2 regions of the Streptomyces sp. NPDC002643 genome follow, and region 2 is predicted to be linked to the other one. Evidence: riboswitches for the same ligand, from Rfam matches in the RefSeq annotation. Region 2 holds a riboswitch; the other holds the start of a gene.
What was found. Region 2 has a riboswitch for cyclic di-AMP ahead of ACWD4G_RS41285 (M23 family metallopeptidase). Riboswitches for the same ligand answer to the same signal wherever they lie in the genome.

Region 1 (5,268 bases), on a different contig from region 2:
CCTGTACATTTTTTACAGACGTCGAACCACGGCAGACGTCTATCCGAGGAGGCGCCACCATGTCCGCGAAACCGCCCACGGCCCGCTATGTACTGCCCGAGTTCACCGAACGCACGAGCGCGGGTGCCCGGACGACGGACCCCTACTCGAAGCTGCTGGAGGAGCGGATCGTGTTCCTCGGGACGGCGATCGACGACACCTCGGCGAACGATGTGATGGCGCAGTTCATGCACCTGGAGTACCAGTCCCCCGACCGGGACATCTCCCTCTACATCAACTCGCCCGGCGGCTCGTTCAGCGCGATGACGGCGGTGTACGACACGATCCGGTACGTCACCTGCGATGTGGAGACCATCTGTCTGGGGCAGGCGGGATCGTCCGCCGCGGTGCTGCTGGCGGCGGGCACACCGGGCAAGCGGTATGTGCTGCCGGGGGCGCGCGTGGTCATCCATCAGCCGGCGTACGGCGAGCCGGTCCAGGGGCAGACGAGCGATCTGGCGATCCTCGCCGAGGAACTGCTGCGCACCCGGCGCACGTTGGAGGAGATGCTCGTACGGCACACGGGGCAGAGCCCGGAACGGATCAGGGCCGATGTCGAGCGGGACACGATCCTCGACGCCCGGGCGGCGGTGGAGTACGGCCTGGCCGACCGGATCATTCCGAGCCGCAAGACCTCGCGCACGCTCCCCGGCACGAGGTGAGCGGCCGATGCTCCCACCCGAGTTGCCGCCGCTGCCCGCGCTGACGCGCGCCGAGGCGGAGTTGATCGACCGTTATCTGGACGTGGTGGACCTGCTGGGCCGGATCAATCCGGCCCGCCCGGGCGACACCTATCGCGGGCTGCGGGCGGCGCAGGCCCTCGTCGGCAAGGCGACCGCGTTGCGCGACGCGCTCGAATTGATGCACGGACGGGGCGAGAACGAGGTCCATGCCCCCACCCTCGCGCGGGCGCTTCGCGTCCTGGACGGCGAGCGGCGCGCCGCACGGGTCGCACTGCCGCCGCCCACGACGCCGAGTTGACCGCCCAACCGACCCCACACCACCCCTTCGACCGCGACACACCCCCCTCGGCCACCAACCCGGGCGACGGCTCGGCCGACCCGCTCGACAGGTGTGATCTTGTCGACATGGCTGAACGGAGTCCGGACGGCGGGCCGTACTGAGGGGCGTCAGGACCGGACTCGGAGCGGAGCGCGGAGCAGTGGGAGAAGCAGCGACAGCAGCGGACACTCACTCAGCCCGCTCCAGAACCGGGGGAGTTGCGCGTCATGCCTGGTTCCAGGCCGGAATGCACTATTCCGATACGGTCGTTCGGACCCCTCGACGGGGTGGACATCCTTACTCAAATCACCCCCTTCAGCTGAATATGCAGGTGGTGAGTAAGGCCACAAATCCCCGATTCCGTTGGGTTTTTCGGACTTCCGTGCGTCAAGATCCCTTCCTGACGACAAGCCCCCGCCACAGCGGCGGGGCGATCCGGGCGGACGCCGAGTCCTGCCGCCGCCCGGATGACCGGTCGACAGGAGTGCATCGGCAGGAGTGGAGGACCCAAGCACGACGGGTCGCCGGAGCGGACAAGCCATGTCCGTGCCGAGCAACCCTTGGGGTGAAGCCGCGTCAGCGGCCGGGCAACTTCGCCAGCCCGAATCCGACAGGTCATCCTTCACAGGCGGCTGACGAAGGGTTGCGCATGACTGCGCTCAATCGTGTCCCGTCGCTGTTGACCCGGGCCGGTACGGCCTCGGCTCTGACCATCGCCGCCGTCGGCGGCAGCATCGTGGTACCGGGCGTCGCGGGCGACGCCGAGGCCGCCACCGTGGCGTCGAAGGCACTCAAGGTCGCGGCTTCCAAGAAGGGCTCGCCCTACCGGTGGGGCGCCACGGGTCCCAGCAGGTTCGACTGCTCGGGGCTGACGCAGTACTCGTTCAAGAAGGCGGGCAAGAAGCTGCCCCGCACCGCCCAGCAGCAGTACAACAAGACGAAGCACATCTCCGCGAGCAACCGCAAGCTCGGAGACCTCGTCTTCTTCCACTCGGGCTCCAGCGTCTACCACGTCGGGATCTACGCGGGGAAGGGAAAGATCTGGCACTCGCCGAAGACGGGTGACGTCGTACGCCTCCAGAAGCTCTGGACGAAGAGCGTCTGGTACGGCCGGGTCCGCTGACCCGGGGTCGGGGGCGGCGGAAACCACCGCCGCCCCCGACGGGCGTGACACCGCCCCGAAAGTGGTTACCCGGTGTGTCATGGCCCCCGACCACACCCGCCCCGCGCGCGACCGGACACCGCTGGAGCACGCGGACCGCAACAAGACCCCGCTGGACCGCGCCGACCGCGACGAGACCCCGTTGGAGCGCGCCGACCGCAACTTCTCCGAGCTGCTGCAGGAGCTGCGGGTCACCCAGACCGGTGTGCAGATCCTCTTCGCCTTCCTGCTGACGCTGGCCTTCACACCGCGCTTCGAGGACCTCGACTCCGTACAGCGCGCCACCTACATCACCACGCTGCTGCTGGCCGTGCTGGCGGCGGCGCTGTTCACGGCACCGGCCGCACTGCATCGCTCGCTGTTCCAGCAGAACGCCAAGCCCACGATCGTCCGGGTCTCGTCCCGGCTGGCGACGGTGGGGCTGGCCGTGCTGATGCCGGCGCTGGCCGGTTCCGTACTGCTGGTCGTGGACGTCACCCTCGGCCGCACGGCCGGGATCATCGCGGGCGTCGGTACGCTCGCCGTCTGTCTGGGCCTGTGGAATCTGCTGCCCAGGTGGGTCAGGGGTGCCGCGGAGCGCCGGCCCTGAGCGGCTGGAGCGGGACCGTCCACGGCAGTTCGATGGCGACCGTCTTGCCGCCCTCGCGGGTGGGTCTGACGCTCAGTCGGCCACCGCACTCGGCGGTCAGCCAGCGGATGATGACCATGCCCCGGCCGTTGTCCTGCTGAACGGCCGCGGGCAGACGTTTCGGAAAACGCGGATGGCTGTCGGTGACACCGATGCGCAGATGCTCGTCCCGGTCGAGGGAGATGTCCACGGTGAACGTGGGCGACTGGCCGAAGGTGTGCAGGACGGCGTTGGTGGCGAGTTCGGAGACGATCAGGCGCACGGTGTCCGCGATGTCCGTGTCGCTCGGCAGGCCCCATTCGGCGAGCACATCGGCGACGTAATTACGGGCGGCGGACACCGAGGCGGGATCGCTCGGCAGAGTGACGGAGGCTTCCTGATGATCTGCCATGGCACGGTCGTCCCTTTCCCACGGGACCGGTGTCCGACAGGGAGCGGATGATTCGACTACGGTCCCGGACTGGTGCTTCGCGCCAGACTGCCACTACCTGGACCCTCTGGGGTGGCGATCCACCAAGATATGCATATATCTGTCCCCCGAAGCGGTGAACTCTCCGACGGCCGACCGTATTCCGGTGCACTCTCGGGCCATCCTCTGTCGTCACCCGACCCACAGCGCGCCGGGCGGAAGGAGAGAGCCATGCAGTACGGTCCGGCGGTGCGCCGCCGCAAGCTCGGTGCCGAGTTGCGCCTTCTGCGCACCCGCGCCGGGCTCACCAGTATCGAGGCGGCCGGTCTCGTGGGCTGGCACCAGTCCAAGGTGAGCCGGATCGAGACCGGCGCCAGCGGGGTGAAGCCCCCGGACGTACGGAAGCTGCTGGACACCTACGAGGTGGCGGACGGCGAGTTGAGGGAGCTGCTGCTGGCGCTCGCGGGCTCCGAGGACGGCGGTGGGCGCCACAACTGGTGGCATGCCTACCGGGGTGTACTGCCGCCGACGTACCGCGACTTCATCAGCCTGGAGTCGCAGGCCAGCGGGATGCGGACGGTGGAGACCTCGGTCGTGCCAGGGCTTTTGCAGATCCCGGAGTACGCGCGGGCGGTGACGCGGGCCACGGTGGAGGGGCTGGAAGACGACAAACTCGACGCGCTCGTGGAAGTGCGGCTCGCGCGGCAGGACGTACTGCGCGGCGATCCGCCGATGGCACTGACTGCCGTGCTCGACGAGGGGGTTTTACGGCGGGAGGTCGGCGGACCGGATGTCATGACCCGTCAGTTGGGGCGTCTGGCGGAGGCCGCGCGCCTTCCTCAGGTGCGACTGCAGGTACTCCCGTTCACTGCCGGGGCGCACATCGGCATCACCGGTCCTTTCGTAATTTTCTCATTTAGGAGCACTTCCGATCTGGACGTGGTTGTTCTCGACCACTTGACGAGTAGCCTCTATCTCGAACGGAAAGAAGACCTCAGGGCCTATGTCGAGGCCTTCAACACCCTTCAGATCCACGCCCTTTCGCCCGAGGAATCGTTGGATTACATCGCCGGGCTGGCTCACGGCTAGCTTTCGGCGCGTGAGGAGGCACCATGTCTGCACTGCCTCGGTCCGTACCCACCAGTACCGCACTGCGCGATGTGCGGTGGCGGCGCAGCAGCCGCAGCGCGGGATTGGCCAACTGTGTGGAAACGGCCCGTCCCGGGTCCGGCCACTGGGCCGGCCTTGTGGCCGTGCGCGATTCGAAGAACACGGCGGGGCCGGCCCTGCTGTTCGCCCCCGAGGCATGGGAGGGATTCATCACCACGCTTCGGTGAGCACCGCCGCGAGCGCCGGCGGTTCCGCTTCCGGGAGCCTCGTTCGCCAAGGCTCCGCCACCGGAAGTTCCGCTTCTGACGACGCACGGCCGCGACGCCGACTCACGGTCGCGTTTCGTCGATGATCCCCATGGCTCGGTCGATCTGTCCCTCGGTGAGATCCGCCCGGGCGGTCAACCGCAGCCTCGATACGCCGTCGGGTACGGACGGTGGGCGGAAACAGCCGACGGCGAGACCCGCCGTACGGCAGTCCGCCGCCCATCGCACCGCCTGATCCGGAGACGGCGCACGCACGGACACCACGGCGGCGTCGGGCCGCACCGCTTCATGGCCCGACGCCGTCAGCCGTGCGTGCAGCTCCCGGGCCACCCAGCCGGCCCGCGCGGCCCGCTCCGGCTCCCGGCGCAGCAGCCGCAGCGCGGCCAGCGCGGCACCGGTCGCGGCCGGGGCGAGCCCCGTGTCGAAGATGAACGTCCGGGCCGCGTTGACCAGATGGTCGATGACATGCGCCGGTCCGAGAACGGCTCCGCCCTGGCTGCCCAGCGACTTCGACAGCGTGACCGTGGCGACCACATCGGGATCGCCCGCGAGCCCCGCCGCGTACGCGGCGCCGCGGCCGCCGTCCCCCAGCACCCCGAGTCCGTGCGCGTCGTCCACGACGAGACCGGCGCCGTACTCACGGCAGGCGGCG
Region 2 (5,268 bases):
GGCGCCGGCGCCTGCGGAGCGGGGGCTGTCGACGGTGGTGCCAGGGCGGTACTTGCCCGTCAGGAAACCCATGGCCAGGGCGAAGTAGGGGACGGCGGCCAGGCCCGCTTCGGTTGCCAGGGTCTGGAGGGGGCCCTCGTAGGTCTCCCGCGAGACCAGGTTGTAGTGGGGCTGTAGGGCGACGTAACGGGCCAGGCCCTCGGTGTCGGAGAAGTCCAGGGACTCCTTCAGTCGCTCGGTGGTGATGTTGGACGCGGCGATGGCGCGTACCTTGCCCGCCTTCACCAGGTCGTCCAGGGCCGTGATGATCTCCTCCACCGGGACTTCGGGCTTGTCGAAGTGCGTGTAGTAGAGGTCGATGTGGTCGGTGCCCAGGCGGGTGAGGGAGGCGTCGGCCGCCGCCTTGATGTTGGCGGCGGTCAGGCCGGGGAAGTCGGGGTGCTGGCTCACCTTGGTCGCGATGACCACGTCGGAGCGATTGCCGCGGGACTTGACCCACTTGCCAATGATCGTCTCCGACTCGCCTCCCGTGTGGCCGTCGACCCAGTGCGAGTAGGAGTCCGCCGTGTCGACGAAGTTGCCGCCGGCCGCCGCGTAGGCGTCGAGGACCGCGAAGGAGGTCTGCTCGTCCGCCGTCCAGCCGAAGACGTTGCCGCCCAGGCAGAGGGGGAAGACCTCAAGATCGGACGTGCCCAGCTTGCGAAGAGAAGTCATGTTCTTCGTCAACAGCCTTGGCGGACGCCCGCATTCCGCGATGCCATGAACACCGGGTGAGGGGAGGGGGGCGCCCACCGTCGTCGCCGGCGGCGCCGTTTGCGCGAAAAACACGAGGGCCGTGTCCAGAAGGACACGGCCCTGAAAAGTCACACCGGAAAAGTCAGATGCTCAGGCCCTTGCTGCGCAGCCACGCCGCCGGGTCGATGCCGCTGGCGCTGCCGTCGGGGTGGACCTCCAGGTGGAGGTGGGCGCCGGTGACGTTGCCGGTGGCGCCCACTCGGCCGATGACATCGCCGGTGGCGACCTTCTGGCCGACGCTGACGCCGATGGAGGACTGGTGGGCGTACCAGATCTCGGTGCCGTCATCGAGGGTGAGGACGGTCTTGTAGCCGTACGAGCCGTCCCAGCCGGCCTGGGTGATCGTGCCGCTGTGGACGGCCTTGATGAGGGTGCCGGTGGGGGCGGCGAAGTCGAGGCCGGTGTGGTAGCCGGAGGACCAGTAGGAGCCGGCCTGGCCGAATGTGGAGGTGATGGTGTACGAGGAGGTCGGCAGCGCGAACTGCTTGGCCAGCTCGGCGAGGCGCTCGGCCTCCTTCTTCGCCGCGGCCTCCTCCTCCGCCTTCTTCTTGGCGGCGGCCTCCTTGGCCTCGGCTTCCTTCTTCTCCTGGGCGGCCTGCTCGGCGGCCTTCTCCGCGGCGGCGGTCTGCGCGGCCTCGGCGGCCTTCAGGTCGACGGCGTCCTGCTGGGACTCGGCCTGCTGGATGATGCGGGCGCGCAGTGCCTCGCCAGCGTCGGTCGTGCCCTGCTCGGTGTCGGCGGCGATCAGGCCGGCGCTGCTGAGGGGGGCGGTGGTCGCCTGCGGCTCGTCCTGGGCCTCGTCCTCCTCCTCGAAGACCGAGCCGACGTTCGGCATGTCGGGCATCGAGATGGACACCGGGGGCTTGCCGGTCTGCGCGCTGGCCATGCCCGCGCCGCCGACGGCGGCTATGACACCGACGCCGAGGACCGTGGAGCTACGGGCGAGCCCGCCGCGCTGCCGCTGCTTGGCGACGCGGTGCCGGCCGCGGACGGGGCGAATGGACTCCTCGGTGGGGTTCCACTCCTGCCAGGGGCCCTCGTTCTCGCTGTTGTAGCTGCCGTAGCCGAACGTCCGGCTCTCGCCGTCACGTTGGGCCGGTACGAACGGGGCTTCGGTCGCGGACCGGTTGGACGCCACGTGGGCGTACTCCTTTCCTTCCTTCTCGCCTACCGGGTTAGCTGACGGGTTCGGAGCAGGAAGGTCTCCTACGCGCGTAAACCAGTCGTGCTGCCACGACGGTTTGCCCGCGATTCACCCCAGGGTGGTGGTTCCCCGGTTCCCCTACCAACAAGTGGTACGGGATTCGGCGCGTGAGCACGGAGCCGCCTCTTGTGACGGCTGGGACGACCGCGCTGCGTTATCGAACGTTAATAGACGCGAGGGCCCCATTCCAAGCAGTTCTGAATGATCGTTCCGGCTTTTCCGCTGGACTTTACGGGTCATGAGCGGCCGAAAACGGGCGAGTTGACCTTCCCTCGGCGGTAACAGAAGTTCTGACGGTATGTCAGTTGTTATGCGGAGGGGGGTCGGGCGGACACGGGGAGTGATATCGAGGAGGGGGCGAGATGGTGATCATGAAGGAAATGAAAAGAGGGTCACGCCCTCGCGCCGGAAAGAGGGCCACGCCGTTACGCGGGCTCGGGCAGCGCCAGCGTGTGCTGGGTCTGGAGCACCTTCGCCCGGAGGTAACGGACATTGTGGGCGGTGGTGAAGACGCCGGTCGGCACCCGGTCCCGGACCCCGACCCCGAGGTCGCGCAACTGCTGTGCCTTGTCGGGGTTGTTGGACAGCAGGTCCAGTTCGGTGATGCCCAGGGCGGTCAGCATCTGCGCGGCGGCCGTGTAGTCGCGGCCGTCCTCAGGCAGACCCAGGGCCGCGTTCGCCTCGTAGGTGTCGAGACCCTGGTCCTGGAGGGCGTACGCGTCGAGCTTGTTGTAGAGGCCGATGCCGCGCCCCTCCTGGCGGAGGTAGAGGAGTACCCCGCCCCGGTCGGCGATCCGCTCCACCGCCTCACGCAGCTGCGGACCGCAGTCGCAGCGGGCCGAGCCGAAGACATCGCCGGTCAGGCACTCGGAGTGCAGCCGGACCAGGGGGGTCGTGCCGGGCTCGGGGTCGCCGAGGACGAGCGCCAGATGCTCCTGGCCGTCGACGAGGCCGTGGAAGGTGACCATCTCGGCGTCGACGGCGTAACCGTCACCGAAGCGCAGCGGCACCCGGACACGGGCACGCGGGGTGGCGGCGGCAGGGGCAGTGGCGGTGACCGTGGCGGCGACGGTGGCAGTGGCGGACGTGGCTGCGGCTGTGGTGGCGGGGGAGTCGGGCATGCGGTTCTCCGGTCCTCGGTCCTGTGCGGGTGGGCGGCCACTCCACATCTGGTTCAGATTTGAAGCAACGCCTCCCGGCGACTCTAACCCCTGCTTCAAATTTCAAGCAACAGATTTACGGGGAGATCACATTCCCGACACCGCAGAAGTGAGCCAAGTCATCCGTCGGACGACGAGCACGACCTGCGGCGCCACGGCAGCTCGTCCGCGCCGGGCGGGCGGTGGCCGTCCTCACCCTGGAGCGCCGCCGCGATCCCCGTACAGATCTCCTCCAACTGGCCGATCTGCTCGGGGCGGAGATGGTCGAAGACCGCCTTGCGGACCGTTTCGACATGGCCCGGCGCCGCGCGTTCCAGCAGGGCCATGCCCTCGTCTGTCAGTACGGCGATACTGCCCCGCTTGTCCCACTGGCAGTTCTCGCGCCGCAGCACCCCGTCGTTCTCCAGCCGCGTCACGGCGTACGTCAGCCGGCTGCGCGTGATCTTCAGACGCTCGGCGACATCCGTCATCCGCATCCGGTGGTCCGGCGCCTCGGAGAGCGCGGACAGGATGGAGTAGTAGAGGTGCGGCAGGCCGGCCTCCTGCTGGAGCTGCCGGTCGAGCGCGTCCTCCAGGAGTGAGCTCGCGGCGATGAACGCGCGCCAGGCACGCTGCTCCTCGGGGGTGAGCCAGCGGGTCGTCATGCGTACAGTGTAGATGTTGCTTAAAACTTGAACCAAGCCCGGCGTTCGTCCAGGTCACCCCGCCGTTCGTTCCCGGCCATCCCGCCGTTCATCGTCATGTCACAGGGAGCGCGCCCATGCCTCAGCCCTACGTCCTGTTGTCCGCCGCCGTCTCCCTCGACGGCTACCTGGACGACACCGGGCCCGAACGGCTGCTGCTCTCCGGGCCCGCCGACTTCGACCGGGTCGACGAGGTGCGCGCGGACAGCGACGCCATCCTGATCGGCGCCGGCACCCTGCGCACCGACAACCCCCGGCTGCTGGTCAACTCCCCCGAGCGACGCGCGGCCCGGGTCGCCGCCGGGCTCCCGGAGTATCCGCTGAAGGTCACGGTCAGCGCGTCCGGCGAGCTGGACCCGGCGGCCCGGTTCTGGCACACCGGCGGCGAGAAGGTCGTGTACACGACTGACAAGGGCGCGGAACGCCTCCACGCGCTGGGCCTGGCGACCGGCGTGGACGTGGTGTCCGGCGTGGACGTGGTGTCCCTCGGCCCCGATCTGGAGTGGCCGGCCGTCCTCGACCATCTCGGGGACGTACGCGGCGTACGACGTCTCATGGTCGAGGGCGGTGGCCTCGTCCACACCCAGCTGCTCCAGCAGGGGCTCGCCGACGAGCTGCGGCTGGCCGTGGCGCCGGTGTTCGTGGGGGAGGCGGACGCACCGCGGATGTTCGGGACCGGGGCGTATCCCGGGGGGCCGACGAGCCGGATGCGGGTGGTGGAGACCCGGCCGGTCGGGGACGTCGTCCTGATCCGGTACGTCCCCACGGCGCCCGGCACCGGGATGAACGGCTCCGCCGCCGACCGGCACTGGCTGGCCCTCGCCTGTGAACTGGCCGCCGAGTGCCCGCCCTCCTCGACCGCGTTCAGCGTGGGCGCGGTCGTGGTCGCCGAGAACGGTACGGAGCTGGCCCGCGGGTACTCGCGGGAGGGCGGCGACCCCGTCGCCCACGCCGAGGAGGCCGCCCTCGCCAAACTCGACCCCGCCGATCCGCGCCTCGCCGGCGCCACCGTCTACAGCAGCCTCGAACCCTGCGCCCACCGCGCCTCCCGGCCCGCCCCCTGCGCCCGGCTGATCCTCGACGCCGGAGTACGCCGCGTCGTCACGGCCTGGCGGGAGCCCGACACCTTCGTCGAGAACGCCGCCGCCGGGAACGCGATCCTGTCGGAGGAGGGCGCCGACGTCGTCGTACTCCCCGAGTACGCGGAGCGCGCCAAGACGCCGAACGGGCATTTGCTGGGCGGGTGACGGGGCGCTGGGCGAGCGAGGAGGCTGGGGGCACCGACCACCCCCCGACCACCGGGCGAGCGAGGAGGCTGGGGCCGGGCGGCCGGGGAACCAGGGCCATACGGCCGGGGGAACCGAGTCCGGGCGGCCGGGGGAACCGAGGGTCGGGTCGCCCGGAGATGATCTTCGGGTGGGTAAAG

Region 1: another riboswitch for cyclic di-AMP. It lies ahead of ACWD4G_RS35330 (C40 family peptidase); the one in region 2 lies ahead of ACWD4G_RS41285 (M23 family metallopeptidase).

The regions. Positions count from the first base shown of each region.
Region 1 covers NZ_JBSFVY010000031.1:40,496-45,763, reverse strand. Annotated here, with positions in the region: gene ACWD4G_RS35340 (ATP-dependent Clp protease proteolytic subunit) at 60-701, shown strand; gene ACWD4G_RS35335 (hypothetical protein) at 709-1,020, shown strand; cyclic di-AMP (ydaO/yuaA leader) riboswitch at 1,517-1,687, shown strand; gene ACWD4G_RS35330 (C40 family peptidase) at 1,691-2,164, shown strand; gene ACWD4G_RS35325 (DUF6328 family protein) at 2,316-2,792, shown strand; gene ACWD4G_RS35320 (ATP-binding protein) at 2,764-3,222, opposite strand; gene ACWD4G_RS35315 (helix-turn-helix domain-containing protein) at 3,472-4,329, shown strand; gene ACWD4G_RS35310 (DUF397 domain-containing protein) at 4,353-4,577, shown strand; gene ACWD4G_RS35305 (8-amino-7-oxononanoate synthase) at 4,680-5,268, opposite strand, start outside.
Region 2 covers NZ_JBSFVY010000048.1:466-5,733, forward strand. Annotated here, with positions in the region: gene ACWD4G_RS41280 (aldo/keto reductase) at 1-714, opposite strand, end outside; gene ACWD4G_RS41285 (M23 family metallopeptidase) at 878-1,933, opposite strand; cyclic di-AMP (ydaO/yuaA leader) riboswitch at 1,945-2,115, opposite strand; gene ACWD4G_RS41290 (GTP cyclohydrolase II) at 2,425-3,120, opposite strand; gene ACWD4G_RS41295 (MarR family winged helix-turn-helix transcriptional regulator) at 3,279-3,803, opposite strand; gene ACWD4G_RS41300 (dihydrofolate reductase family protein) at 3,920-5,089, shown strand.